2 regions of the Streptomyces sp. NPDC045899 genome follow, and region 2 is predicted to be linked to the other one. Evidence: predicted binding sites of a transcription regulator. Region 2 holds the regulator's gene; the other holds the start of a gene.
What was found. The regulator HspR, encoded in region 2, represses chaperone genes until heat shock. The targets are predictions, from matches to a motif close to TTGAGNNNNNNNNNCTCAA.

Region 1: a site for HspR is predicted at 1,666-1,684, ahead of lon (endopeptidase La). Genes of this name have one in related genera too.

Annotation. Positions count from the first base shown of each region.
Region 1 covers NZ_JBWKKP010000007.1:35,742-50,164, reverse strand. Annotated here, with positions in the region: gene lon (endopeptidase La) at 1-1,643, opposite strand, end outside; gene AC07FT_RS12760 (spermidine synthase family protein) at 1,974-2,687, shown strand; gene AC07FT_RS12755 (response regulator transcription factor) at 2,794-3,534, shown strand; gene AC07FT_RS12750 (sensor histidine kinase) at 3,531-4,799, shown strand; gene AC07FT_RS12745 (multifunctional oxoglutarate decarboxylase/oxoglutarate dehydrogenase thiamine pyrophosphate-binding subunit/dihydrolipoyllysine-residue succinyltransferase subunit) at 5,039-8,869, shown strand; gene AC07FT_RS12740 (DUF6104 family protein) at 9,002-9,184, shown strand; gene AC07FT_RS12735 (AfsR/SARP family transcriptional regulator) at 9,221-10,036, opposite strand; gene AC07FT_RS12730 (TetR/AcrR family transcriptional regulator) at 10,056-10,715, opposite strand; gene AC07FT_RS12725 (malonic semialdehyde reductase) at 10,842-11,462, shown strand; gene AC07FT_RS12720 (nuclear transport factor 2 family protein) at 11,547-11,945, opposite strand; gene AC07FT_RS12715 (NAD-dependent epimerase/dehydratase family protein) at 12,008-12,961, opposite strand; gene AC07FT_RS12710 (AMP-binding protein) at 13,011-14,423, opposite strand, start outside.
Region 2 covers NZ_JBWKKP010000008.1:190,138-204,560, forward strand. Annotated here, with positions in the region: gene AC07FT_RS14740 ((Fe-S)-binding protein) at 1-1,136, opposite strand, end outside; gene dnaK (molecular chaperone DnaK) at 1,464-3,326, shown strand; gene grpE (nucleotide exchange factor GrpE) at 3,323-3,979, shown strand; gene dnaJ (molecular chaperone DnaJ) at 4,025-5,200, shown strand; gene AC07FT_RS14760 (heat shock protein transcriptional repressor HspR) at 5,206-5,685, shown strand; gene AC07FT_RS14765 (hypothetical protein) at 5,794-6,345, shown strand; gene AC07FT_RS14770 (cupin domain-containing protein) at 6,436-6,834, shown strand; gene proP (glycine betaine/L-proline transporter ProP) at 6,968-8,491, shown strand; gene AC07FT_RS14780 (pyridoxamine 5'-phosphate oxidase family protein) at 8,508-8,912, opposite strand; gene clpB (ATP-dependent chaperone ClpB) at 9,047-11,644, shown strand; gene AC07FT_RS14790 (YbjN domain-containing protein) at 11,750-12,280, shown strand; gene AC07FT_RS14795 (pyridoxal phosphate-dependent aminotransferase) at 12,417-13,586, opposite strand; gene AC07FT_RS14800 (DUF2617 family protein) at 14,336-14,423, shown strand, end outside.

The DNA of each region.
Region 1 (14,423 bases), on a different contig from region 2:
CGGGTGTACTCGCCCGCCAGCCTGCGCAGTGCCGCGTCCTCGACCACGACCTCGCCCGGCTCCAGTCCGGCACGCTCCAGCTGCCGGGGCAGCAGGTGGTCACGGGCGATGGTGACCTTCTCGTCCTCGGTGTAGCCGTCCAGCCGCACCAGCTCCATCCGGTCCAGCAGCGCCTCCGGGATGGCCTCCAGGACGTTGGCGGTGGCCAGGAAGACCACATCGCTCAGATCGAGTTCGACCTCCAGGTAGTGGTCCCGGAAGGTGTGGTTCTGGGCTGGGTCCAGGACCTCCAGCAGGGCCGCGGCCGGGTCGCCGCGGAAGTCGGAGCCGACCTTGTCGATCTCGTCGAGCAGGACGACCGGGTTCATCGATCCGGCCTCCTTGACGGCCCGGACGATACGGCCGGGCAGCGCGCCCACGTAGGTGCGCCGGTGGCCGCGGATCTCCGCCTCGTCGCGGACGCCGCCGAGCGCGACCCGGACGAACTTCCGCCCCATCGCCCGGGCGACGCTCTCGCCGAGGCTGGTCTTGCCGACCCCGGGCGGGCCCACCAGGGCCAGCACGGCACCGCCGCGGCGGCCGCCGACGACGCCGAGACCCCGGTCGGCGCGGCGCTTGCGCACCGCCAGGTACTCGGTGATCCGCTCCTTGACGTCCTCCAGGCCCGCGTGGTCGGCGTCCAGCACCTCCTTGGCGCCCTGGATGTCGTACGCGTCCTCGGTGCGCTCGTTCCACGGCAGCTCCAGGACGGTGTCCAGCCAGGTGCGGACCCAGCTCCCCTCGGGGCTCTGGTCGGAGGACCGCTCCAGCTTGTCGACCTCCTTCAGGGCCGCCTCGCGGACCTTGTCCGGCAGCTCGGCGGCCTCCACCCGGGCCCGGTAGTCATCGGACTCGTCCTCCGGATCTCCGTTGAGCTCGGCCAGCTCCTTGCGGACGGCCTCCAGCTGGCGCCGCAGCAGGAACTCGCGCTGCTGCTTGTCCACGCCCTCCTGGACGTCCTTGGCGATCGACTCGGCGACGTCCTGTTCGGCCAGGTGCTCGCTCAGCCGGCTGACCGCCAGCCGCAGCCGGGCCACCGGGTCGGCGGTCTCCAGCAGCTCCACGCGCTGGGCGGTGGTGAGGAACGGCGAGTAGCCCGCGTTGTCGGCGAGCTGCGCGACATCGTCGATCTGCTGCACCCGGTCCACGACCTGCCAGGCACCGCGCTTGCGCAGCCAGCTGGTGGCCAGCGCCTTGTACTCCTTCATCAGTTCGGTGACGGCACCGGGCAGCGGGTCGGGCACGATCTCCTCGACCACGGTCCCCTCCACCCACAGCGCCGCCCCGGGACCAGTGGTCCCGGCGCCGATGCGGACGCGGCGCACACCGCGGATGAGCGCACCGGGGTCACCGTCGGAGAGGCGGCCCACCTGCTCGACGGTGCCGAGCGTGCCGATCCCCGTGTAGGTCCCGTCGACCCGCGGCACCAGCAGCAGCTGCGGTTTCCCTCCGCCGCCGCGGGAGCGGGCGGCGGCCTGGGCGGCCTCGACCGCGGCGCGCACCTCGGTGTCGGACAGGTCCAGCGGCACCACCATGCCGGGCAGCACCACCTCGTCGTCGAGAGGCAGCACGGGCAGGGTGAGCGGTGTGGACAGCGAAGCCATGATCTCCCCTTAGGCAGGCAAGTTGAGCTATGCAGACTCAATGCGCCTGGGGCTCCCGGTGTTCCCGGAGCCGTGTTCGCTGTGAGCGATCAGCTGTTCGGTGCGCCGGATGGCTGGACGGAGAGGTCTCCACCACTGGCGGCCGTCCTTGCCTCTCGCCCCACCACAACGCTCCCCGGGCCACGAGTGATGTCACCAGAGGTCGGTGTGTCCACCACCACAGCCGCCGCGCCGGGACGGCCAATCCGGTGGACCGCCGAGCGGGCACGGCGCGAGGATGGCGGCGGGTCCGCCACGGGCCCGCGCGCCCCGTCCAGCCGGAGGATCGCCATGCAGCCCCCGTACGACACCGCGACCGGTCAGCCGGTCACCCTCGACCGCCGGGACGGGCCCCACGGCGAGGTGGTGCTGCGGCGGCGCGGGACGCCGGACGGCGGGGACGCCGTCTTCGAGATCATCGCCAACGGCTGCTTCCTGATGGACACCTCCGACGGCCGCTCCGAGCGGCTGCTGGTCCGGGCCGCCCTCGACGCCCTGCCCGCCGACCGCCCCGCCCCCGCCCTGCTCATCGGCGGTCTCGGTGTCGGCTTCTCGCTCGCCGAGGCGGCCGGTGAGCCGCGCTGGGGCCGGATCGCGGTAGTGGAGCGGGAGGAGGCGGTCGTCGGCTGGCACCGCGACGGCCCGCTGGCGGCGGTCTCCGCGACCGCGCTGGCCGATCCGCGCACCGCGATCGTCCGTGCCGATCTGATGGCCCACCTGCGCGCACCGGACGCCCCGGTCTACGACGCGCTCTGCCTGGACATCGACAACGGACCGGACTGGACGGTGACCGAGGACAACACCGGCCTCTACTCCCCCACCGGACTGGCCGCCTGCGCGGCCCGCCTCACACCGGGCGGAGTGCTCGCGGTCTGGTCGGCGCGGCCGTCAGCGGCATTCGAGGAATCTCTCCGCAATGCCGGATTCAGCAGGGTCCGTACGGAAGAGATCGCAGTTGCCCGGGGAGTGCCCGACGCGGTCCACATCGGGATTCGAGGCGCGTAGCCGAGCCGCGTACGCTGCCCTTACGCTTTCATGCCTAGACCACGCCGCACGGCACATCACCAGGCGCGGAGCGCGGTTTTTCAGGACGAACGCATGGGGCGGGCGTATGGAGCAGAATCTCAACGGCCACAACGGGGCCGTCACGACCACCCCCGGCGCACAGCGCCGGGTGCTCGTCGTCGAGGACGATCCGACCATCGTGGACGCGATCGCCGCCCGGCTGCGGGCCGAGGGCTTCCAGGTGCAGACGGCGGGTGACGGCCCGGCGGCCGTCGACACCGCCGAGGCGTGGCAGCCCGATCTGCTGGTGCTCGATGTGATGCTGCCGGGGTTCGACGGACTCGAGGTGTGCCGTCGGGTGCAGGCGCGGCGGCCGGTTCCGGTGATGATGCTCACCGCGCGCGATGACGAGACCGACATGCTGGTCGGGCTCGGGGTCGGCGCGGACGACTACATGACCAAGCCGTTCTCGATGCGCGAGCTCGCCGCCCGGGTGCATGTACTGCTGCGGCGGGTGGAGCGGGCGGCGCTGGCCGCGCACACCCCGCGCAGCGGGATCCTGCGCCTGGGCGAGCTGGAGATCGACCACGCGCAGCGCCGGGTGCGGGTCCGCGGCTCCGACGTCCACCTCACGCCCACCGAGTTCGACCTGCTGGTCTGCCTGGCCAACACCCCGCGCGCGGTGCTCTCCCGGGAGCAGCTGCTGGCCGAGGTGTGGGACTGGGCGGACGCCTCCGGCACCCGGACCGTGGACAGCCACATCAAGGCGCTGCGCCGGAAGATCGGCGCGGAGCGGATCCGTACGGTGCACGGCGTCGGCTACGCCCTGGAGACCCCGGCCGCATGACGGCCCCCGGCGCTCGCAGGGTCCCTTCCGTCCGCAAGGCCCTGAAGGCGCTGCGGACGCTCACGACGGCCGGTGAGGCGCGGGCCGCCCGCCCCCCGCAGCCGCCCGGCTCCCCCGGGGCCACCGCGCGGCGCCGCTGCGCCCGCAGCCGGGCCACCTGGGACCGGGTATGGGAGGCACTGCGGCCGTTCGACCCGTACCGCTCGGTCAAGGCCGCGCTCGGAGCGCTGGTCATCGGGTCAGTGATCATCACCACGCTGCTGGTGTTCGCGGCGATGCATTCGAACACCGAGCTGCGCGTGATCACCATCTTCTCGATCATCGCCTCCCTGCTGATCACCCAGTTCGTGGCGCACGGCCTCACCGCTCCGCTGGACGAGATGACCGCGGTCACCCGGGCGATGGCACACGGCGACTACACCCGGCGGGTGGGCGCGGCACAGCGCCGGGACGAGTTCGGCCACCTGGCGAGCGCCTTCAACCGGATGGCGGCGGACCTGGAGGCGGTGGACACCCACCGCAAGGAACTGGTGGCCAATGTCTCGCATGAGCTGCGCACCCCGATCGCGGCGCTGCGCGCGGTGCTGGAGAACGTGGTCGACGGGGTTTCCGAGGCCGATCCGGAGACCATGCGGGTCGCGCTGCGCCAGACCCAGCGGCTGGGCCGTCTGGTCGAGCAGCTGCTCGATCTGTCGCGGCTGGACAACGGGGTGGTGCCGCTCTACGCCCGGCGCTTCGAGGTCTGGCCGTATCTGGCCCAGATCCTCAAGGAGGCGAGCATGGCCAAGGGCGCGGAAGCCGGGTCGGGCTCGCACACCCGCAAGGACGTCCACCTCCACCTGGACGTCTCGCCGCCGGAGCTGACCGCGCACGCGGACGCCGAGCGGCTGCACCAGGTGGTGGCGAATCTCATCGACAACGCCATGAAGCACAGCCCGGCGCACGGCCGGGTCACGGTCCGGGCCCGGCGCGGCGAGGAGCCGGAGAGCCTGGAGCTGGAAGTGCTGGACGAGGGCCCCGGCATCCCGGAGGCCGAGCGGTACCGGGTCTTCGAGCGCTTCAACCGCGGCGGGCTCTCGCCGGGCGGCACGGGGCCCGTGGTCCGCCGTCCCTCGGGACAGGGCAGCGACGGGGGCACCGGGCTGGGGCTGGCCATCGCCCGCTGGGCGGTCGATCTGCACGGCGGCCGGATAGGTGTCGCGGAGTCCCCCCGGGGCTGCCGGATCAAGGTGACCCTTCCGGGCGGTGCCAGAGATCACATGTGACGTAAAGTCGATCCCGGACGCGCACATCCGAGCGGTGTGGGTGCACTTTTGCGTTCGCTCGTATCTGCGGAAACACAGCGGAACCCCGTGTGTTTCCCGCCATGACATGCACCGAAACCCGCCGATCGATGTGACTTGCGCGACGATGACCAGTGCGGCCTGCACGTAAGGGTCCAAGAGGCGTAGCCTTTATTCCCGCTGTCCACCACCTAAGGAAGCGGAAGAGGGCGGTTGCCGCCGTGTCGCCACAGTCCCCCAATACCTCGAGCGTCTCGACCGATGAGCAGGACGGTCAGGGAAGTAACCCTGCCGCCGCTTTTGGGCCCAACGAGTGGCTCGTCGACGAGATCTACCAGCAGTACCTCCAGGACCCGAACTCGGTCGACCGAGCCTGGTGGGACTTCTTCGCCGACTACAAGCCGGGTCAGGACACCGGCTCCGCCGTGGCCGCGCCGCCACCGGCCGTGACCGGGGGTACCGCCGCGGGGGCGCCCGCCGCCGCGCAGGCCACCCCGGCCGTCACCCCCCCGGCGCAGCCGAAGGCCGCGCCCGCCGCGAAGCCCGCGGACGCGAAGCCCGCCGCGGCCCCGGCCGCCCCGAAGCCCGCCGCCGCGGCTCCCGCCCCGGCCAAGCCCGCTCCGGTGAAGCCGACGCCCGCCGAGCCGACGCCTTCGGCGAAGGCCGCCAAGGCCGAGCCGTCCGCCGGTCCGGAGCTGGTCACGCTGCGCGGCCCGTCCGCCGCCGTGGCGAAGAACATGAACGCCAGCCTCGAGCTGCCGACGGCCACCTCCGTGCGCGCCGTCCCGGTCAAGCTGCTGTTCGACCAGCGCATCGTGATCAACAACCACCTCAAGCGCGCCCGCGGCGGCAAGGTGTCCTTCACGCACCTCATCGGCTACGCCATGGTGCAGGCGCTGAAGGCGATGCCCTCGATGAACCACTCGTTCACCGAGAAGGACGGCAAGCCGACGCTGGTCAAGCCCGAGCACATCAACCTCGGTCTGGCCATCGACCTGGTCAAGCCCAACGGCGACCGCCAGCTCGTCGTCGCGGCGATCAAGAAGGCCGAGACGCTCAACTTCTTCGAGTTCTGGCAGGCCTACGAGGACATCGTCCGCCGCGCCCGCGCGAACAAGCTGACGATGGAGGACTTCACCGGCGTCACCGCCTCCCTCACCAACCCCGGCGGCATCGGCACCGTGCACTCGGTGCCGCGGCTGATGCCCGGCCAGGGCCTGATCGTGGGCGTCGGCGCCATGGAGTACCCGGCCGAGTTCCAGGGCACCTCGCAGGACACCCTGAACAAGCTGGGTGTCTCCAAGGTCATGACGCTGACCAGCACCTATGACCACCGCGTGATCCAGGGCGCCGCCTCCGGCGAGTTCCTGCGGATCATGAGCCAGCTGCTGCTCGGCGAGAACGACTTCTACGACGAGATCTTCAAGGCGCTGCGCATCCCCTACGAGCCGGTCCGCTGGCTCAAGGACATCGACGTCAGCCATGACGACGACGTCACCAAGGCGGCGCGGGTCTTCGACCTGATCCACGCCTACCGGGTCCGCGGCCACGTCATGGCCGACACCGACCCGCTGGAGTACCGCCAGCGCAAGCACCCCGACCTCGACATCATCGAGCACGGGCTCACCCTGTGGGACCTGGAGCGCGAGTTCGCGGTCGGCGGCTTCTCGGGCAAGTCCATGATGAAGCTGCGCGACATCCTGGGCGTGCTGCGCGACTCGTACTGCCGCACCACCGGCATCGAGTTCATGCACATCCAGGACCCCAAGCAGCGCAAGTGGATCCAGGACCGGGTCGAGCGCAGCCACGACAAGCCGGAGCGCGAGGAGCAGCTGCGCATCCTGCGCCGGCTGAACGCGGCCGAGGCGTTCGAGACCTTCCTCCAGACCAAGTACGTCGGCCAGAAGCGGTTCTCGCTGGAGGGCGGCGAGTCCGTCATCCCGCTGCTGGACGCGGTGCTGGACGCGGCCGCCGAGTCGCGCCTGGACGAGGTCGTCATCGGAATGGCCCACCGCGGCCGTCTGAACGTGCTGGCCAACATCGTCGGCAAGTCCTACGCGCAGATCTTCCGCGAGTTCGAGGGCAACCTCGACCCGAAGTCGATGCACGGCTCCGGCGATGTGAAGTACCACCTGGGCGCCGAGGGCACCTTCACCGGTCTGGACGGAGAGCAGATCCAGGTCTCGCTCACCGCCAACCCCTCCCACCTGGAGGCGGTGGACCCGGTCCTGGAGGGTGTCGCCCGCGCCAAGCAGGACATCATCGGCAAGGCCGGTACGGACTTCACCGTGCTCCCCGTCGCCCTGCACGGCGACGCGGCCTTCGCTGGCCAGGGCGTGGTCGCCGAGACGCTGAACATGTCGCAGCTGCGCGGCTACCGCACCGGCGGCACCGTGCACATCGTGATCAACAACCAGGTCGGCTTCACCGCCGCCCCGGCCGCGTCCCGCTCCTCGATGTACGCCACCGACGTGGCGCGCATGATCGAGGCGCCGATCTTCCACGTCAACGGTGACGACCCGGAGGCCGTGGTCCGCGTCGCGCGGCTCGCCTTCGAGTTCCGGCAGGCGTTCAACAAGGACGTGGTCATCGACCTGATCTGCTACCGCCGCCGCGGCCACAACGAGACCGACAACCCCGGTTTCACCCAGCCGCTGATGTACGACCTGATCGACAAGAAGCGTTCGGTGCGCAAGCTGTACACCGAGTCGCTGATCGGGCGCGGCGACATCACGCTGGAAGAGGCCGAGCAGGCGCTCCAGGACTTCCAGGGGCAGCTGGAGAAGGTCTTCACCGAGGTCCGCGACGCGGTCTCCGCCCCGGCCCAGCCCGCGGTGCCCGAGCCGCAGCCGGAGTTCCCGGTCGCGGTGAACACGGCGGTCTCCCAGGAGGTCGTCAAGCGGATCGCCGAGTCCCAGGTCAACATCCCCGACCGGATCACCGTCCACCCGCGGCTGTACCCGCAGCTCCAGCGGCGTGCGGCGATGATCGAGGACGACACGATCGACTGGGGCATGGGCGAGACCCTCGCCATCGGTTCGCTGCTGATGGAGGGCACCCCGGTCCGGCTCGCCGGCCAGGACTCCCGCCGCGGCACCTTCGGCCAGCGCCACGCGGTGCTGGTGGACCGGGAGACCGGCGACGACTTCACCCCGCTGCTCTACCTCGCCGAGGACCAGGCCCGCTACAACGTCTACGACTCGCTGCTCAGCGAGTACGCGGCGATGGGCTTCGAGTACGGCTACTCGCTGGCCCGGCCGGAGTCGCTGGTCATGTGGGAGGCCCAGTTCGGTGACTTCGTCAACGGCGCGCAGACCGTCGTGGACGAGTTCATCTCCTCGGCCGAGCAGAAGTGGAGCCAGACCTCCGGCGTCACGCTGCTGCTGCCGCACGGCTACGAGGGCCAGGGCCCGGACCACTCCTCGGCCCGGATCGAGCGCTTCCTCCAGCTGTGCGCGCAGAACAACATGACCGTCGCCACCCCGACGCTGCCGTCGAACTACTTCCACCTGCTGCGCTGGCAGGTGCACAACCCGCACCACAAGCCGCTGGTCGTCTTCACCCCGAAGTCGATGCTGCGTCTGAAGGCCGCGGCCTCGAGGACCGAGGAGTTCACCACCGGCGCCTTCCGTCCGGTCATCGGCGACCAGACCGCCGACCCGGCCGCGGTGCGCAAGGTGGTCTTCTGCTCCGGCAAGGTCTACTACGACATCGCCGCGGAGCGGGATAAGCGCGGAGCGAACGACGTGGCGATCATCCGGCTGGAGCGTCTGTACCCGCTGCCGGGTGCCGAGGTCCAGGCCGAGATCGCCAAGTACACGGGCGTCGAGAAGTTCGTGTGGGCTCAGGAGGAGCCCGCGAACCAGGGTGGCTGGCCGTTCATGGCCCTCAACCTGATCGACCACCTGGAGCTGTCGGTCGGCGCGGATGTCCCCGCCGCCGGGCGTCTGGTCCGGGTCTCCCGGCCGCACTCGTCCTCGCCCGCGGTGGGGTCGAACAAGCGCCACCAGGCGGAGCAGCAGGCGCTGGTGACCGAGGTCTTCGAGATCTGATCACCGGCCCGCCACGGCCCGAACGGCAAGGCCCGGTCCCCGCGCGAGCGGAGGCCGGGCCTTCCCGGTTCCCGGGCGGCATATCCTGGGCGGTGCAGATCGTCCCCGAACCCCCCTCTTCCGGAGCGACCCTTGTACTTCACCGACCGCGGTATCGAGGAGCTGGCGCAGCGGCGCGGCGAGGAGGAGGTCACCTTCGAGTGGCTGGCCGACCAGCTGCGCACGTTCGTCGATCTGAACCCGGACTTCGAGGTGCCGGTGGAGCGGCTGGCCACCTGGCTGGCCCGGCTCGACGACGAGGACGACGACCTCTGATCCTCCGGTCGCTTCCCCGGCCGCCGGGCCGGGGGTTCAGGCCACCACCGGTCCGCGGCCCGGCGTCCCGGCCTCGTGGTCCAGCCGGGGGTCGGAGACCAGGACCGCCTGCTGGAGGCGCTGGAGCTTCACGGAGGGCTCCAGGCCCAGCTCCTCGGTCATCGCCATCCGCAGCCGCTGATAGACCGCCAGGGCGCGGGTGCGCTGTCCGGAGCGGTGCAGGGCCAGCATGTACTGGCCGTGCAGACCCTCGTGGAAGCGGTGCTCGACCACCAGTGAGGCCAGATCGCTCAGCACCTCCAGATGGCCGCCGAGCCGCAGCCGGGTCTCGATCCCCCGCTCGGTGACGGTGAGCCGGGACTCCTCCAGCCGGGCCACCTCCGCCTGGAGCGGACGGCCCAGCGGGGTGACGTCGACCAGGGCCGGGCCCTGCCACAGGGCGAGCGCCCGCCGGAAGGCGGTGTCCGCGGCCCGTTCGTCCCCGACCTCCAGCGCGCATTCGCCCTCGGCGACGAACTGGCGGTAGTCATGGACGTCGAGCTGGCCGGGGCGCAGCACCAGGGCGTAGCCGCCGGGCCGGGTCTGGAGCACGTCCCGGGCGACGAGGGCCGGGGGGATGCCCAGCACCTGGGCGAGCAGCTTGCGCAGGTGCAGGATGTAGGTCTGGAGCGTGGTCTGGCCCGTCCGCGGCGGCCCGTCGCCCCACAGCTCGGCCATCAGCGACTGCACCGGCACCATCCGGCCGTCGCTGAGCAGCAGCAGGGACAGGACCTTACGGGGCTTCATCGCGCTGGGAACTCCGGACAGGGCGCCATGGTTCAGCGTCAGCGGTCCGAGGACGTTCACACGCATGGGTGACACCTCTCACACATCATGTGCGGTACGCGCGGACAACCAGGTCGGCGGCCTTCTCGCAGATGGAGGCGGCGGCCTCGGCGGCGAGCGGGCGGGTGCCGTACATGGACTGGTGGAGGCCCTGCTGCACCAGCAGGGCCACGAACTGCCCGGCGGCCGAGGCCGGATCGGGGACGTCCAGCTCACCGCTGCCGGTGCGGCGGTCCAGCATCCCGGCGAGCCGGGTCACCAGCTGCCGGGGCTCGCCCTCGGCGCACGCGGTGCGCAGTGAGGGGTGGCGGTCGACCTCGGCGATGACCAGGCGGCGCAGCGCGGAGGCCCGTTCATCGAGCAGGACCTCCAGCACCCGGTGGCCGAAGGCGATGAGCGCGGTGCGGGCGTCGGCGCCGTCGAACTGCTCGGGGGCGTACGGCGCGCCGTCGGCGAACTCGGCGGCCACCCGCTCCCGTTCCCCGTCCACGGCGGCGATGAACAGCCGTTCCTTGTCGCCGAAGTGGTTGTAGACGGTCTGCTTGGAGACCCGGGCCTCGTCCGCGATGACGTCCACGCCGGCGCGGGCGTACCCCTCGCGCAGGAAGACGGTCACGGCCGCCTCCAGGATCGCCTGGCGCTTGGCCGGCTGGGGCCCCACCGGGCGGCCCACGGGGGCACGCCGGGGACCGTTGTCCGTCCGCAACGGTCCAACCTCCTTGATGAGTAGCGGCCTTGCCCCCGATGGACCTGTGAGTCTAGCCTTCCTTCACCGCACTGGACTAGTCCGTCCAGTCCAATAAATTCCGCACCGCGTGACGAGGAGAGCTCCATGAGCGCACCGGAGAACAGCGACGCCCTGCGGCACCTGACCCTTGTGCCGGAGGCCCAGAAGCAGCTGTTCCTGGAGGCCCGCACGGCGCACACCTTCACCGGCGAACCGGTGACGGAGGAGCAGATCCGCGCCGTCTACGAGCTGGTCAAGTACGCGCCCACGTCGATGAACCAGCAGCCGCTGCGCATGGTGCTGGTCCGCTCCCCGCAGGCGCGGGAGCGGCTGGTGGCCCATATGACCGGCCGCAATCAGGAGAAGACGGCGAAGGCGCCGCTGGTGGCGGTGCTCGCGGCCGACCTGGACTTCCACGAGGAGCTGCCCCGGCTGGTGCCGTTCATGGAGAACCCGCAGGCCGTCTTCGCCGAGGAGGGACCGCGCGAGGCGTCCGCCCGGTTCAACACCGCCCTCCAGGTGGGCTACTTCATCCTGGGCATACGGGCCGCCGGTCTGGCCGCCGGGCCGATGGCCGGTTTCGACCACGCCGCCGTCTCCAAGGAGTTCTTCGGCGACGGACGGCACCAGGCGGTCTGCGTGGTCAACATCGGCCACCCGGGTCCGGACGCCTGGATGGGACGGCTGCCGCGGCTGCCGTACGAGGAGGTCGTCACCACCGTCTGAGACCGCCCGGCGGCACCCGCGCCGCCCGGGGAGCGCGTGAGCCGTCCGCACCCGCCGTGGGGGCGGGTGCGGACGGCCCGCGGGTCAGCTCTCCATCAGCTGCTGGAAGGCCACGGTGTCGAAGATGTCCTCCATCCGCGTCGCCCGGCCGTCCCGCATGGTCCACGAGTGGACGAAGTCCAGGGTCGCGGTCGTGCCCCGGAGCGAGGTGACCTCGCGGGTGCCGAAGACCACCACCCGGTCGCCCTGCTCGATGAACTCCCGCGGCTCCAGCCGCATCCCGCCGAGCACGGTGGGGACATGGGCGAGGAACTCCTTGATCCCGGAGTGGCCGTGCTTGGTGCCGCCCAGCCCGTGGGCGGCCATCCCCGCCGGGTGCACCCACTCCACGTCGGGGTGCATGGCCGAGAGGATCCCCTCGACATCACGGTCGCGGAACCCCGCGTAGGACCGGCGGATGACCTCGATGTTCACTGATGCCACGGTGTGTGTCTCCTCGGACGACGGCTGGACGGGCCGGAACGGCTGGACGGGTGCTGCGCTGATCAGACGGCGGACCGGGCGGGGTCCGCGTACTGCGGTCTGAGGTGCTCCGGGTGGAGCGCCTGGAGCGTGCCGCGCAGCCCCTCGCGCCACGGCACCCGGCAGGGCCCGGTGAGCTCCCGGCGCCGCGCCGGGTCGAACCGGTAGGTCTCCCGGGTGATCTCGCTGGGGACGAGCCGCGCCCGCACTCCGGTGAGCTCCTCCAGGTAGCGCACGCAGTCCGTCATGCCGACCGCCTCGTCACCGCCCCAGTTGACGAGCGTGGCGGGGGCCGCGGCGGCCTCCCACAGCCGCGGCACCTGGGCCACCAGATCGTCGGTGTGCAGCAGTGAGCACCAGTTCTGGCCCTCGACCGGCACCGGTATGGGCTCGCCCGCCAGCATCCGCCGGAAGTAGAGCATCGGCACCCCGCCGTAACCGCCGGGGCCGTAGGCGATGTTGAGCCGGGCGATGGTGGTCGGCAGCCCGAGCACCTGCGCCAGCGCCCGGACCGTGCCCTCCGCGGCTATCTTGGCCACCGGGTAGACCGGGAGCCAGTCCGCCACCCCGTCGACCGGGTCGTCCTCGGTGTACGGGTGGTCCAGCGACTGCCGCTTGTACAGGGCTCCGGTGGAGACGTACAGGAACGCCTCCGCGGTGCGGCAGTGGGTCATCAGCCGGGCGCAGGAGACCACGTTGACCTCGACGGCCGTGTTGACGTCACCGTCCTCGCCGCGGCGCACCGCGGAGTGGATGACATGGGTGAAGTCCTCCGGCAGCCCGTCGTACGCCGACGCGCCCAGATCGTCCATGTCCCAGCGGAACGTGGTGATCCCCCGGGCGGTGAGCTCCTCCTCGACGCCCGGGGTGCCGAACCGGCCCAGGCACCACACCTCGTTGCGCTCGGCGAGCGCCTCCGCCACCGGCCGGGCGACCTGCCCGGTACCGCCGGTGACCAGGATCTTCTTGCCTTTCACGGGGCTCGTCTCTTCTCTGTCGGGCCGTTGTGGCGTGGTCGGGCGCGCACTAGCCGTCCCCCAGCGCGCGGTCGAGCTCCCGGCGCAGGACGGACTGGAAGGCGGCGACGTGCTGCGGACTCATCAGCGTGTAGTGCTCACCGGGCACGTCGAGGTACCGGTTGGGTCCGGTGGTGTGCTCGTCCCAGCGCCGCAGTTCGTCATTGAGCCAGTCCTCCTTGGTGCCGCGCAACGGGATGGCGTAGAAGACCGACATGGAGCGCACGGTTCCGCTGGGGTGGTAGCCGCGGCCCAGGTCGGTGAGGCCATGGGCCAGCTCCGCCCAGGCGGTGAACCGCTCCAGATCCAGATCGAGTTCGGCCAGCCGGTCGGGCGGGGCGATCCGCAGCAGCCGGGTGAGCTGCTCCTCCCGCGGCAGCGGACGCAGCTCGGCGGGGAGGTCCAGCGACTGCCTCTTGTTGATCAGGTCCAGGAAGAAGGCCAGGTTCACCGCGGTCTCGATGAAGTCCAGCTCCTCCATCCGGTACTTGATGTGCGGCGGGAGGTTGAAGCTGCCGATGAAGTCGACGCGTTCGCCCTCCGCCTCCAGCACCTTGGCCATCTCGAACGCGACGGCACCGCCGTAGGAGTAGCCCGCGATGGCGTAGGGGCCGTGCGGCTGGCGGGCGCGGATGGCCCGGACGTAGGTGTCCACCATCTCCTCGAAGCTCCCGAAGGGCTTCTCGCCCTCGTTGAAGCCACGGGCGCGCAGGGCGTAGAACGGCCGGTCGCCGACGAAGTACTTGGCGAGGTTGACGAAGACCAGCACCTCACCGACTCCGGGGTGCACACAGAACAGCGGAGTCTTCTCACCACCGGTCTGCAGCGGTACGACAGGGTCGTAGTCGCCCGCGCCGGGGGTGTCGCCGCCGGTCAGCCGGGCCGCCAGCAGACGCACCGTGGGCGCGGTGAGCACGGTGATGACCGGCAGGTCCGCGCCCAGCCGCCGGGCGACCTGGCGGCGCAGCCGGAGTATGTCCAGGGAGGTGCCGCCGAGGTCGAAGAAGCTGGCGGTGGCGCTGATCCGGTCCGGGCCGGTGTCGAACATCTCCGCGAAGATCTCGGCCAGGACCCGCTCGGTCCGGCCCTCGGCCGGGGTGTGACCGCCGAGCCTGCGGGTGGTCAGCTCCGTCACCCGCTCGATGACGTCGTCGAAGCCGCCCCTCTCCAGCCGCTGCCGCATCCGCCGGCGCAGCGTCTTGCCCAGACTGGTCTTGGGGAACGCCTCCCTGGGCAGCGGCAGCACCAGCGAGGGCCGGAAGCCCCAGTGCATCACCACGGTGGCGCGCACCGCGGTGAGCAGCCGGTACAGCCCGGCCTCGTCGTCCTCCGCGAGCTCGGGGCTGATGGCGATCACCAGCTGTTCGGTGTCGCTGCCGGGCCGCCGGGTCGGGAAGGCCGCGGCGTAGCCGCCCGCCACCCC
Region 2 (14,423 bases):
AGCGTCCCGATCAGCGGGCGCTCGGCCTCCGCGAGGGCGGCCGCGGGCACGTCCTTCAGCTGCTCCTCGGTGGCCTTCTCCTCACCCTCCATGGACTTGCCGCCGCCCGCGAGCAGATACGGGGCCTTGGCGTGCGAGTGGTCCCGCAGCGCCATGATCAGCAGCTTGGGGGAGAGCGGCTTACCGGTGTTCCAGGCCGGGCACTGCGACTGGCAGCGGCCGCACTCGGTGCAGGTGGAGAAGTCGAGGATGCCCTTCCAGGAGAAGTGCTCGATCTGGGAGACGCCGAACTGGTCGTCCTCGCCCGGGTCCTCGAAGTCGATCGGCTTGCCCTCGCTGGTCATCGGCAGCAGCGCGCCGAGGGCGACCTCGCCGTCCGCGTTCCGCTTGAACCAGATGTTGGGGAAGGCGAGGAAGCGGTGCCAGGCGATGCTCATGTCGATGTTCAGGGAGACCGTGATCATCCAGATGAACGACGTGGCGATCTTCACCATGGCGACGAAGTAGGTGAGGTTCTGCAGCGTGGTCAGGCTCAGCCCCTTGAAGGCCAGGACCAGCGGGTACGAGAACAGGTACCCCGGCTCGTAGCTCTCCACGTGGTGCAGGGCGCCCTCGAGGCCGCGCAGCGTCATGATGCACACGCCGACGATGAGGATGACGTACTCGACGAAGTACGCCTGCCAGCTCGTCGAGCCCGCGAAACGGGACTTGCGGCCGGCCCGCGACGGCAGGTTCAGCTGGCGGATGACGATCAGGGTGAGGATGCCCAGGGTGGTCCCGGTCCCCATCACCTCGACCAGCAGCTCCCACGGCAGCCACTCGCCGATGACCGGGAGCAGCCAGTCGGCCTGGAAGAGCTGGCCGAAGGCGTTGGCGATGGTGAGGAGCAGGCTGAGGAAGCCGACCGCGACGAACCAGTGGGCGACGCCGACGACGCCCCACTTGTTCATCCGGGTGTGCCCGACGAACTCCCGGACCAGGGTCACCGAGCGCTGCCAGGGATTGTCGGTCCGCAGCCCCGCCGGGACCGGCGCGCCGAGCATGAAGAAACGCACGAACTGCACGACGGCGCGGCCTAGCAGGGCAACGCCGACCGCGATGAGGACCAGCGACACGATGATCGCGGCGAGTTGCATGTGGGGCTCCTCGAACCTGCGAGAGCGGTACTTACTAAGCAGTAACTTAATTCGTCCTGACCGACATTACCCGTCTGGGTGCTACCTCATGTAGCCGACCGGCCGGTGATCTGTGTCGCTCAGGGTGCCCTCTCCTGGTGCCCCGGAGCGCTGTTTCCGGGCGCTGTTCCCGGGCCGGCGTCCGGGTGTGCGCCCCCTTGGTCATAAGGGTCATATAAAAGTTGAGCCGGTGCGACTCAGGTCTGTTGACAGGGTGCAGCGGATCATGCACGCTTGAGTCTGTTGCACTCAATGCTGTACTCGAAGCGGTAGCTGGAGGATTGCGAAATGGCTCGTGCGGTCGGCATCGACCTGGGTACGACGAACTCCGTCGTCAGTGTTCTCGAAGGCGGTGAGCCCACCGTCATCACCAACGCCGAGGGCGCCAGGACCACGCCGTCCGTCGTCGCGTTCGCGAAGAACGGCGAGGTGCTGGTCGGTGAGGTGGCCAAGCGCCAGGCGGTCACCAACGTGGATCGGACCATCCGCTCGGTCAAGCGCCACATGGGCACCGACTGGAAGGTCAACCTGGATGGCAAGGACTTCAACCCGCAGCAGATGAGCGCCTTCATCCTGCAGAAGCTCAAGCGGGATGCGGAGTCGTACCTCGGTGAGAAGGTCGCTGACGCGGTCATCACCGTCCCGGCGTATTTCAACGACGCCGAGCGCCAGGCGACCAAGGAAGCCGGTGAGATCGCGGGCCTCAACGTCCTGCGTATCGTCAACGAGCCTACCGCCGCCGCGCTCGCGTACGGCCTGGAGAAGGACGACCAGACCATCCTGGTCTTCGACCTCGGCGGCGGCACCTTCGACGTCTCGCTGCTGGAGATCGGCGACGGCGTGGTGGAGGTCAAGGCCACCAACGGTGACAACCACCTCGGTGGTGACGACTGGGACCAGCGCGTCGTCGACTACCTGGTCAAGCAGTTCAACAACGGCCACGGCGTGGACCTGTCCAAGGACAAGATGGCGCTCCAGCGCCTCCGCGAGGCCGCCGAGAAGGCGAAGATCGAGCTCTCCAGCTCGTCCGAGACCACCATCAACCTGCCCTACATCACGGCCTCCGCCGAGGGCCCGCTGCACCTGGACGAGAAGCTCACCCGCGCCCAGTTCCAGCAGCTCACCTCCGACCTGCTGGAGCGCTGCAAGACCCCGTTCCACAACGTCATCAAGGACGCCGGCATCGCGCTGTCCGAGATCGACCACGTGGTCCTGGTCGGCGGTTCCACCCGTATGCCCGCCGTCGCCGAGCTCGTCAAGGAGCTGACCGGCGGCAAGGAGGCCAACAAGGGTGTGAACCCGGACGAGGTCGTCGCCATCGGCGCGTCCCTCCAGGCCGGTGTGCTCAAGGGTGAGGTCAAGGACGTCCTGCTGCTGGACGTCACCCCGCTGTCCCTCGGTATCGAGACCAAGGGCGGCATCATGACCAAGCTGATCGAGCGCAACACCACGATCCCGACCAAGCGCTCGGAGATCTTCACCACGGCCGAGGACAACCAGCCGTCCGTGCAGATCCAGGTCTACCAGGGCGAGCGCGAGATCGCGGCGTACAACAAGAAGCTCGGGATGTTCGAGCTCACCGGTCTGCCCCCGGCCCCCCGCGGCGTCCCGCAGATCGAGGTCACCTTCGACATCGACGCCAACGGCATCATGCACGTCGGCGCGAAGGACCTGGGCACCGGCAAGGAGCAGAAGATGACCGTCACCGGTGGCTCCGCGCTGCCGAAGGACGACATCGACCGCATGATGCGCGAGGCCGAGCAGTACGCGGAGGAGGACCACAAGCGCCGCGAGGCCGCCGAGACCCGCAACCAGGCCGAGCAGCTCGTCTACCAGACGGACAAGTTCCTCAAGGACAACGAGGACAAGGTCCCCGGCGACGTCAAGACCGAGGTCGAGGAGGCGCTCACCGAGCTCAAGGAGAAGCTCAAGGGCGACGACACGGCCGAGATCCGCACCGCCACCGAGAAGGTCGCCGCCGTCAGCCAGAAGCTGGGCCAGGCCATGTACGCGCAGGGCGAGGGCGCGGCCGCCGGTGCCGCCGCCGGTGAGCCGGGCGCCGAGGGCCAGGCCAAGGCCGACGACGACGTGGTGGACGCCGAGATCGTCGACGACGAGAAGGCCGACAAGGGCCAGGGTGGTGCCGCGTGACGGAGGAGACCCCGGGCTTCGAGGAGCAGCCCGACGTCCCCTCCGAAGCCGCGCAGACCCCTGACGACGCGGCGAAGGGCGCCGGGTCCGCCGACAAGGCGGGTCCGGCCCCCGCAGGGGACATCGAACAGGTGGCCATTCAGGCGCAGCTGGACCAGGTCCGTACCGCGCTCAACGAGCGGACGGCCGACCTCCAGCGGCTCCAGGCGGAGTACCAGAACTACCGGCGCCGGGTCGAGCGGGACCGGGTCACGGTCAAGGAGGTCGCCGTGGCGAACCTCCTGTCCGAACTGCTGCCCGTGCTCGACGACGTCGGCCGCGCCCGTGAACACGGCGAGCTGGTCGGCGGCTTCAAGTCCGTCGCCGAATCGCTGGAGACGGTGGCGGCGAAGCTGGGCCTCCAGCAGTTCGGCAAGGAGGGCGAGCCCTTCGACCCGCTGGTGCACGAGGCGTTGATGCACTCGTACGCACCGGATGTCACCGAGACGACGTGCGTGCAGATTCTCCAGCCGGGGTATCGAATCGGCGAGCGTACGATCCGACCGGCCCGGGTCGCGGTCGCCGAGCCCCAGCCGGGTGCCGGCTCCGCCAAGGGCGGCGAGGGCGAGGCTCCGGCCGCGGACGAGGAGAGCGGTGGCCCGGACGAGGGCTGACGCGACGGTGACGACGGACAGCGCAGGAGAGGAGGGACGTCGGGGATGAGCACCAAGGACTTCGTCGAGAAGGACTATTACAAGGTTCTCGGCGTCCCCAAGGACGCGACCGAGGCGGAGATCAAGAAGGCGTACCGGAAGCTCGCGCGCGAGTTCCACCCGGACGCCAACAAGGGCGATGCCAAGGCGGAGGAGCGCTTCAAGGAGATCTCCGAGGCCAATGACATCCTCGGCGATCCCAAGCGGCGCAAGGAGTACGACGAGGCCCGGTCACTGTTCGGGAACGGCGGCTTCCGCCCCGGTCCCGGCGGTCCGGGCGGCACCGGCAGCTTCAACTTCGACCTGGGCGACCTCTTCGGCGGTGGCCAGGGCGGCGGAAGCGCGGGTGGTTTCGGCGGCGGTCTGGGGGACGTCTTCGGCGGCCTCTTCAACCGCGGCGGCGGCTCGCGTACCCAGCCCAGACGCGGTCAGGACGTCGAGTCCGAGGTGACGCTGAGCTTCACCGAGGCGGTGGAGGGGGCCACGGTCCCCCTGCGGATGTCCAGCCAGGCCCCGTGCAAGGCGTGTTCCGGCACCGGCGACCAGAACGGCACCCCCAGGGTCTGCCCGACCTGCGTCGGCACCGGACAGGTCAGCCGCGGTGGCGGGGGCGGTTTCTCGCTCACCGATCCGTGCGTGGAGTGCCGGGGCCGCGGGCTGATCGCGCAGAATCCGTGCGAGACCTGCAAGGGCAGCGGACGAGCTCGTTCCGCCCGCACCATGCAGGTCCGGATCCCAGCGGGCGTCACTGACGGCCAGCGGATCCGGCTGCGCGGCAAGGGCGCCCCCGGCGAGACCGGCGGTCCGGCCGGTGACCTCTACGTCATCGTCCATGTGGACGCGCATCCGGTCTTCGGCCGCAAGGGGGACAACCTGACCGTCACCGTGCCCGTCTCCCTCCCGGAGGCGGCGCTCGGCGGCGAGATCAAGGTCCCGACGCTGGGCGGCCCGCCGGTCACCCTGAAGCTGCCGGCCGGTACGCCGGGCGGCCGGACCATGCGGGCCCGCGGCAAGGGCGCGGTGCGCAAGGACGGCACCCGGGGCGATCTGCTGGTCACCGTCGAGGTCACGGTGCCGAAGGACCTCAGCGACGCGGCGCGTGAGGCGCTGGAGTCGTATCGCGAGGCGACCGCGGACGAGGACCCGCGGGCGGAGCTGTTCAAGGCCGCGAAGGGAGCGTGACCCCCATGGAGCCGCACGGCCGGGGAGGAATCGGAGGCAGGGGCGCGGGCCGGGCCCGCAATCCCTATGAGCTGACCGACGAGTCGCCGGTGTACGTCATCTCGGTGGCAGCTCAGCTCTCCGGTCTGCACCCGCAGACCCTTCGTCAGTACGACCGCCTCGGCCTGGTCTCGCCCGACCGCACCCCCGGCCGCGGCCGTCGGTACTCCGCGCGCGATATCGAGCTGCTCCGCCAGGTGCAGCAGCTGTCCCAGGACGAGGGGATCAACCTCGCCGGGATCAAGCGCATCATCGAACTGGAGAACCAGGTCGCGGCCCTTCAGTCCCGGGTGGCCGAGCTCCAGTCCGCGGTCGAGGGCGCCGCGGCGGCCATGCAGCAGCGCGAGGCCCAGGTCCACGCCTCCTACCGGCGTGACCTGGTCCGCTACCAGGACGTCCAGCAGACCAGCGCACTGGTCGTCTGGCGGCCCAAGCCCAAGGACTAGGTCCTCGCGATCTCCGGCTTCACAGGCCCGGGGGGCGTTCTTCGGCCGCCGGGCCTGCCGTTTGCCGAGGCCCATGGACGGGTCGCCCTGTCGCTATACCGTGCCGCCATGTCCGCGTTCATACAACAGCTTCCCGCCCTGCTCGGTGTGGTCATCGGTGCCCTCGGCTCCTATCTGGCGATCGCCAAGGGCGATCAGGCCCGTTTCCGCAGGGAACAGCGAGCCCGCTGGGAAGAACGCCGGCTGGTGGTCTACGCCGACTACGCCACGGCGCTGAAGCGCACCGTCACCCTGACCTACCGGATCGCCTCCCACCTCGGGGTGGACCCCCATCCGCATCCGCTGTCCCCCGAGGGCGCGGCGGTCGAGCTGGCCGAGGCCACCGACGCCCGGGACCCGGCGGGGGAGGCGCTGCTGATGCTGGGCACCCCCGAGGTGGTGGAGCAGGGCCGGGCCTGGGTCGTCGTGGTCATCGAGATGGAGCGGTTCCTGCGGGAGCCGGTCCGTACCCCGGAGACCTGGTCCGCGTTGCTCACCCGCCAGCGCACCGCGCGCGAGGCGTATTACGCGGCCGTCCGCCGTGACTTGGCCCTCCCGCCGGGTCACTCCGGCCGCTGGACCCTCCAGCCCGGCCGCCCCCGGTCCGGACGCCCCGAGTAGAGCCGCTCACCCCCGTCCCGGGGCGCTCCCGGTGGGCGCGACGGCGTGGCGGGGGAGGCGCACCATGGAGGTACGGCAGGAGGTACCGCCATGTTGGAAGTCAAGACGATCGACAAGCCCGATGAGCGGCGTGACTTTCCCGGGGGCCACCTCGACACCGTGCATCTGACGGGACTGGACTTCGCCGTGGGCGTCTTCGAGCCGGGCTGGCGGTGGAAGGAGTCGCTGCGGCCGATCGCCGGTACGCATCTGTGCGAGGTCCACCACACGGGGTTCGTGGTCCAGGGGCGGATGCGGCTGCGGATGGAGGACGGTGCGGAGGCCGAACTGGGGCCGGGGGACGTCTTCGTCTGTCCGCCGGGGCATGACGCGTGGGTGGTCGGCGACGAGCAGGTCGTGGTGTACGACTTCGCCGGTGGGATGGCCGAGACCTACGCCCGGGCCGAACAGACCGAACAGGCCGAACAGGCTGAGCGGGCCGAGGACTGAGGGCGCCGGCCCGGTGAGCGGCTGAGCGATGAGCACCGGCCCCGGACGGAGACCGCCGCGCCGCCCGAACCGCCGGGGGCGGCCGGGCCGGGGCGGCCCGCCCCGGGGCGGCGGCAGCGAGCACACCGAACGGATGGTGCGGACGCTGCTGCGCCGCCGCAAGCAGTCGCTGTCCCGGGAGGACGTGACGGTGGTCGACCGGCCGCGGATGCGCCGGGCGGTGGCGGCCACGGCGGTCGGCAACACCATGGAGTGGTTCGACTTCGGCGTCTACGCCTATGTCGCGGTCACCCTGGGCAAGGTGTTCTTCCCGGCCGATGAACCGGCCACCCAGGTGGTCGCCACCTTCGCCACCTTCGCGGTGGCGTTCTTGGTGCGTCCACTGGGCGGGCTGGTCTTCGGGCCGCTGGGGGACCGGATCGGACGGCGGCGGGTGCTGTCCACCACCATGATCATGATGGCGATCGGCACCTTCGCGGTGGGGGTGCTGCCGTCGTACGACACCATCGGGTTCACCGCCCCGCTGCTGCTCCTGCTGTGCCGGGTGGTGCAGGGCTTCTCCACCGGCGGTGAGTACGCCGGGGCCACCACGTACATCGCCGAGTTCGCGCCGGACACCCGCCGTGGATTCCTCGGCAGCTGGCTCGACTTCGGCACCTTCATCGGCTACGCGCTGGGCTCGGGGCTGGTCACGGTGCTCACCGCCGCCCTCGGTGAGCAGGGGATGGTGGACTGGGGCTGGCGGGTGCCGTTCCTGGTGGCCGGGCCGATGGGGCTGATCGGCCTGTACATGCGGCTGCGGCTGGAGGAGACCCCGGCGTTCCGGCAGGAGGCCGAGCGGGCGGCCGAGGCCGCCGCGGTGGCGGAGGCGCACGGTGAGCCGCGGCCGGTGGAGGAGGCGCGCCAGTCCGGCCGGGGGCGGCTGAAGGAGATCTTCACCCGGCACTGGCAGGCGGTGCTGATCTGTATGGGCCTGGTGCTGCTCTACAACGTCACCAATTACATGGTCACGTCGTACCTCCCGACGTACATGACCTCCACGCTCGGCCAGGACGCCACCACCGCGCAGGTGCTCGTCCTGGGCACCATGGTGGTCGTCGCGCTGGCGATCACCGTGGTGGGGCGCGGTTCGGACCGCTGGGGGCGACGGCCGCTGTTCCTGGCCGGGAGCGTGGCGATGATCGTGCTCGCCGTGCCGTCGCTGCTGCTGATCAAGGAGGGCGGGATCGTGCTGCCCGCGCTGGGCTGTCTGGTGCTGGGGCTGCTGCTGGTGACCTTCGCCGGGAACAGCGCGGCCACGCTGCCCGCCCTGTTCCCGACCCGGCTGCGCTACGGGGCGCTGTCGATCTCGTACAACATCTCCGTCTCGCTGTTCGGCGGTACCACCCCGCTGCTGGCCTCCTGGCTGGTGGCCACTACCCACGACACGCTGGTGCCCGCGTACTACCTGATGGCGGCGGGCGCCGTGGGGCTGATCGCCACGCTGTTCCTGCATGAGACGGCGGGCAGGCCGCTGCGTGGCTCGGGGCCGATGGTGGAGACCGAGGAGCAGGCCCGTGGCGTGGTGGCCGAGAGCCGTACGGAGGCGGGCCGCCGGGCCCGCGACGTGTGGATCCGGGTCCGCCACCCCTGGACGCGCCATCACACGGGCGAGTGAGCCCGGTGAAGGCCGCCTAGGGGCGGCCCATGGCACGGGTGAGGGTGATCTCGATCAGTACCCGCTCGGGGTTGGGGCGCGGGGTGCGCTGGTAGCGCTCGGTGTAGCGGGCCTCCGCGTCCGCGATCAGCTCGGGCTCCTCGCGGATCACCGCGAGCCCCTCCAGGGTCGCCCAGCGCCTGCCCGCCATCTGGCAGACGGCGACCGGTGCACCGGCCTCGCCCGCCGCCCGGACGTGGGCGACCTTGCGGCTGTGGCCGCTGGCGATGACGCGGGCGAGCCCGCCCTCGGGGTCGTAGGTGACCCCGACCGGGACGACGTGCGGGGTGCCGTCCGGGCGCGGGGTGGTCAGGGTGCACACATGGCGTTCCCGCCAGAAGGCGAGATAGCCGGGGTCCGGATTGCGAGGATCGATGGCCATGGCGCAAAACCTATGGCCGGGATGGGTGGCGCAGCACAGTTGAGTGCAATAGACTCAAGTTTACGGAGGTTAGGTAGAGCAGGGCTGAATACCCTCAGGAGTAGGGTCATGGAAGCGAGGAGGAGCACAGGGACGTGGATGCCGAGCTGACCAACAAGAGCCGGGCGGCGCTGAGCGCCGCGAATGACCGTGCGGTGACCGCCGGACACGCGGACATGACCCCCGCGCATCTGCTGCTCGCCCTGCTCCAGGGGCAGGAGAACGAGAACGTGCTGGACCTGCTGGCCGCCGTCGAGGCGGACGCGGTCCAGGTGCGCGGCGGCGCCGAGCGGCTGCTCGCCGCGCTGCCCAGCGTCCAGGGCTCCACCGTGGCCCCGCCGCAGGCGAGCCGGGAGCTGCTGGCCGTCGTCGCGGACGCCTCGCGGCGCGCCAGGGAGCTCGGGGACGACTACGTCTCCACCGAGCACCTCCTCATCGGTATCGCCGCCAAGGGCGGCCAGGCCGGGGAGCTGCTCGACCAGCAGGGGGCGAGCGCCAAGAAGCTGCTCGCCGCATTCGAGACCGTCAGGGGTGGACAGCGGGTGACGACGCCCGATCCGGAGGGCACCTACAAGGCCCTGGAGAAGTTCGGCACCGATTTCACCGCCGCCGCGCGCGAGGGCCGGCTCGACCCGGTCATCGGCCGGGACCAGGAGATCCGGCGGGTGGTGCAGGTGCTCTCCCGCCGCACCAAGAACAACCCGGTGCTGATCGGTGAGCCGGGCGTCGGCAAGACCGCCGTCGTGGAAGGACTCGCCCAGCGGATCGTCAAGGGCGACGTCCCCGAGAGCCTGCGGAACAAGCGGCTGGTGGCGCTGGACCTCGGGGCGATGGTCGCGGGCGCCAAGTACCGCGGTGAGTTCGAGGAGCGGCTGAAGACCGTCCTCGCCGAGATCAAGTCCAGCGACGGCCAGATCATCACCTTCATCGACGAGCTGCACACCGTCGTCGGCGCGGGCGCCGGCGGCGACTCCTCCATGGACGCGGGCAATATGCTCAAGCCCATGCTGGCCCGCGGTGAGCTGCGCATGGTCGGCGCCACCACCCTCGACGAGTACCGCGAGCGGATCGAGAAGGACGCCGCGCTGGAGCGCCGCTTCCAGCAGGTGCTGGTCTCCGAGCCGACCGTCGAGGACACCGTCGCCATCCTGCGCGGGCTCAAGGGCCGCTACGAGGCCCACCACAAGGTGCAGATCGCGGACGGCGCGCTGGTGGCCGCCGCCGCCCTCTCCGACCGGTACATCACCTCCCGTTTCCTGCCCGACAAGGCGATCGACCTGGTCGACGAGGCCGCCTCCCGGCTCCGGATGGAGATCGACTCCTCACCCGTGGAGATCGATGAACTCCAGCGCTCGGTGGACCGGATGAAGATGGAGGAGATGGCGCTCGCCCGGGAGACCGACGAGGCCAGCAAGCAGCGTCTGGACAAGCTCCGCCGTGACCTCGCCGACAAGGAGGAGGAGCTGCGCGGGCTGACCGCGCGCTGGGAGAAGGAGAAGCAGGGCCTCAACCGCGTCGGTGAGCTCAAGGAGCGGATCGACGAGCTGCGCGGCCAGGCCGAGCGCGCCCAGCGGGACGGCGACTTCGACACCGCCTCCAAGCTGCTGTACGGGGAGATCCCGGCCGTCGAGCGCGAGCTCGCCGAGGCGTCCGCGGCCGAGGAGGAGGTGCAGCGGGAGGACCGCGGCACCATGGTCAAGGAGGAGGTCGGCCCGGATGACGTGGCCGATGTGGTCGCCTCCTGGACCGGTATCCCGGCCGGACGCCTGCTGGAGGGCGAGTCCCGGAAGCTGCTGCGCATGGAGGACGAGCTCGGCAGGCGGCTGATCGGCCAGACCGAGGCCGTCCGCGCCGTCTCGGACGCGGTGCGCAGGACCCGCGCCGGGATCGCCGACCCCGACCGTCCCACCGGCTCGTTCCTCTTCCTCGGCCCCACCGGTGTCGGCAAGACCGAGCTGGCCAAGGCGCTCGCGGACTTCCTCTTCGACGACGAGCGGGCCATGGTCCGCATCGACATGAGCGAGTACGGCGAGAAGCACAGCGTGGCCCGGCTGGTCGGCGCCCCGCCCGGCTACGTCGGCTACGAGGAGGGCGGCCAGCTCACCGAGGCCGTGCGCCGCCGTCCGTACAGCGTGGTGCTGCTGGACGAGGTGGAGAAGGCCCACCCGGAGGTCTTCGACATCCTGCTCCAGGTCCTCGACGACGGACGGCTCACCGACGGCCAGGGCCGCACGGTGGACTTCCGCAACACCATTCTCGTACTGACCTCCAACCTCGGCAGCCAGTACCTGGTGGATCCGCTGCTGGGCGAGGAGGAGAAGAAGCGACGGGTCCTGGAGACCGTGCGGACCTCCTTCAAACCCGAGTTCCTCAACCGCCTGGACGATCTGGTGGTGTTCTCCGCGCTCAGCCAGGAGGAGCTGGCCCGGATCGCCGAGCTCCAGATCGGCGCGCTGGCCCGGCGGCTCGCCGAGCGGCGGCTCACCCTCGAAGTCACCCCCGCGGCCCTGGCCTGGCTGGCCGAGGAGGGCAATGACCCGGCGTACGGGGCCCGCCCGCTGCGCCGTCTGGTGCAGACCGCGATCGGCGACCGGCTGGCCAAGGAGATCCTGTCCGGCGAGGTCAGGGACGGTGACACGGTCCGGGTGGACCGGGCCGGCGACGGCCTCCTGGTCGGCCCGGCGCGCGGGTGATCACGCGCACCCCACGGCACGGAGATCACGCAAAATACGGCCGGAGTTGCGATGCGGGGGCGGGTGTGAGGGAGGATGGCGGTATCCATACGAAGGGAAACCACGGTGAGCATCGACCCGTCCTCGATTCCGAATTTCGGGGGCCAGCCCGAGCCCGAACCGGCGGGTCCGAGTGGCCCCGTGCTGCCCGACCAGGACCTGGTCAAGCAGCTGCTGGAGCAGATGGAGCTGAAGTACGTCGTCGACGAGGAGGGGGACCTCGCCGCGCCGTGGGAGCAGTTCCGCACGTACTTCATGTTCCGTGGTGAGGAGGAGCAGCAGGTCTTCTCCGTCCGGACGTTCTACGACCGGCCGCACGGCATCGACGAGAAGCCGCGGCTGCTCGAGGCGATCGACGACTGGAACCGCCGTACGTTGTGGCCGAAGGTCTACACCCACACCAACGACGACGGCGCGGTCCGGCTGATCGGTGAGGCGCAGATGCTCACGGGCACCGGCGTCAGCCTGGAGCACTTCGTGTCCAGCACGGTCAGCTGGGTGCGGGCTTCCATCGAGTTCGACAAGTGGCTGGTCGAGCAGCTGGGCCTGGAGGCCGACATCGAGTCCGACGGCGAGAAGCCGGACGACGAGAGCTGAGGGACCCCTCCGGGGCCCCGGTCCGCAGGACACAGCGGAGCCCGGTCGCGGCACCGCCCCCTTGAGGCGGCGGTGCACGGCCGGGCTCACGTTTTTCCGGGCTCCGGAGGCTCGGCCGGGTGCGGGCTCCCGGGGCTCAGCCCGACAGGCCCTTGAGCCGTCCGACCGCCTCGGTGAGCACACCGGCGCGCTTGCAGAAGGCGAACCGCACGAAGGGCGCGCCCTGGTCCTGGTGGTCGTAGAAGACCGCGTTCGGCACGGCCACCACACCGCAGCGCTCGGGCAGTGAGCGGCAGAACGCGAAGCCGTCGCTCTCACCGAGCGGGCGGATGTCGGTGGTGATGAAGTACGTGCCCGAAGGGCGGTAGACCCGGAAGCCCGCGTCGGCCAGCCCGTCGGCCAGCAGATCGCGCTTGGCGCGCAGATCCTCGCGGATGCCGTGGAAGTACTCGTCCGGGAGCCGCAGCGCCTCGGCGACCGCGTACTGGAAGGGCCCCGCGGAGACGAAGGTCAGATACTGCTTGGCCGAGCGCACCGCCGTGACCAGCTCGGGGGAGCCGGTCACCCAGCCGACCTTCCAGCCGGTGAAGGAGAAGGTCTTGCCCGCGCTGCCGATGGTCACCGTGCGCTCGCGCATCCCGGGGAAGGAGACCAGCGGGGTGTGGCCGGTGTCGAAGACCAGGTGCTCATAGACCTCGTCGGTCACCACCAGCAGATCGCGCTCCACGGCCAGCTCGGCGACGGCGGCGAGCTCGGCGGTGGTCAGCACGGTGCCGGTGGGGTTGTGCGGGGTGTTGAGCAGGATGAGGCGGGTGCGGTCGGTGACGGCGGCCCGCAGCTCGTCCAGGTCCAGCCCGAAGCCGTCACCCCGCGGCCGGAGGGTGACCGGGACCCGGGTCCCGCCCGCCATGGCGATGCTGGCGGCGTAGGAGTCGTAGTACGGCTCCAGTGCGATCACCTCGTCGCCCGGCTCCACCAGTGCCAGCAGCGAGGCCGCGATCGCCTCGGTGGCACCCGCGGTGACCAGCACCTCACGGTCCGGGTCGAAGGTCAGCCCGTACCAGCGGAGCTGGTGCTCGGCGATGGCGGTGCGCAGTTCGGGCACACCGGGGCCGGGCGGGTACTGGTTGCCGCGGCCGTCGCGCAGTGCGCGCACGGCGGCCTCCCGCACCTCCTCCGGACCGTCGGTGTCGGGAAATCCCTGGCCCAGGTTGATCGCGCCGGTGCTGACGGCGAGCGCGGACATCTCCGCGAAGATCGTGGTGCCGAATGCGGCCAGTCGGCGGTTGAGCAGCGGTCGTCCCATGGCGCCATCCTCCGTCGAACCTCTGGACTTCCTCAACTCCGCTTTCGGTCGTGGCGCCGACGGGCATGAGCGGGTCAGGTACGACGCGGTACCTCGCTGTACGGGGGCGTGGAAGGAGAGTGAGGACGCATGGTTTCTGTCATTGTCTTCGTCGTGGTGGCCTTCACGGTCGTGGCGCTGGCCGCGCTGGGGGCGGGCCGCGCCAGGGGGTCCTCGGCACGGCCCCGGCGGGGCTACGGCGGGTCCTCCGGTAGCTGGTGGGCCGGTGGCGGAAGCGCTGGCGGTTCCTCGTGCGGAGGGGGCTCATCCTGCGGAGGGGGTTCCTCCTGTGGCGGTGGCTCGTCGTGCGGTGGCGGCGGAGGCGGGGGTGGCTGCGGTGGCGGTGGTGGCGGCGGCAGCTGACGGCCGCGCCGGAGGGGGGTCCGTACGGTCCCGCATCCTCCGGAAATACACCGATTTCCCTGCTCTGATGATGAACTGACGGCCCATAGAATTCATATCTCGTGCCCGGCGTGCCATCGTGCGCCGGGCGCGCGGTTGTTGAACACTTGATCTGGTGGGCGCCCTAGAGGGTGGAAACCTGGTGAAGGTGGGTAAAAACGATGTGGCGCCGAGCATTTCATGATTCCGTATACCACCACCGACCCAACGGACCCCACGTGGGCACGAGCCGGCGTATGCGTATACCCCTGGTCCACCGCGGGGCGAGCCGGCCCACCTTTTCCACTGCGTGCTTGCGGAGCCGACCCATGCTCACGACCCTCAAGACTGCTTACACCGATACCCGCGCCGCTGATCTCGCCTGGTGCCTGGGGCGCGAGCCGCTCCCCGCCCTGG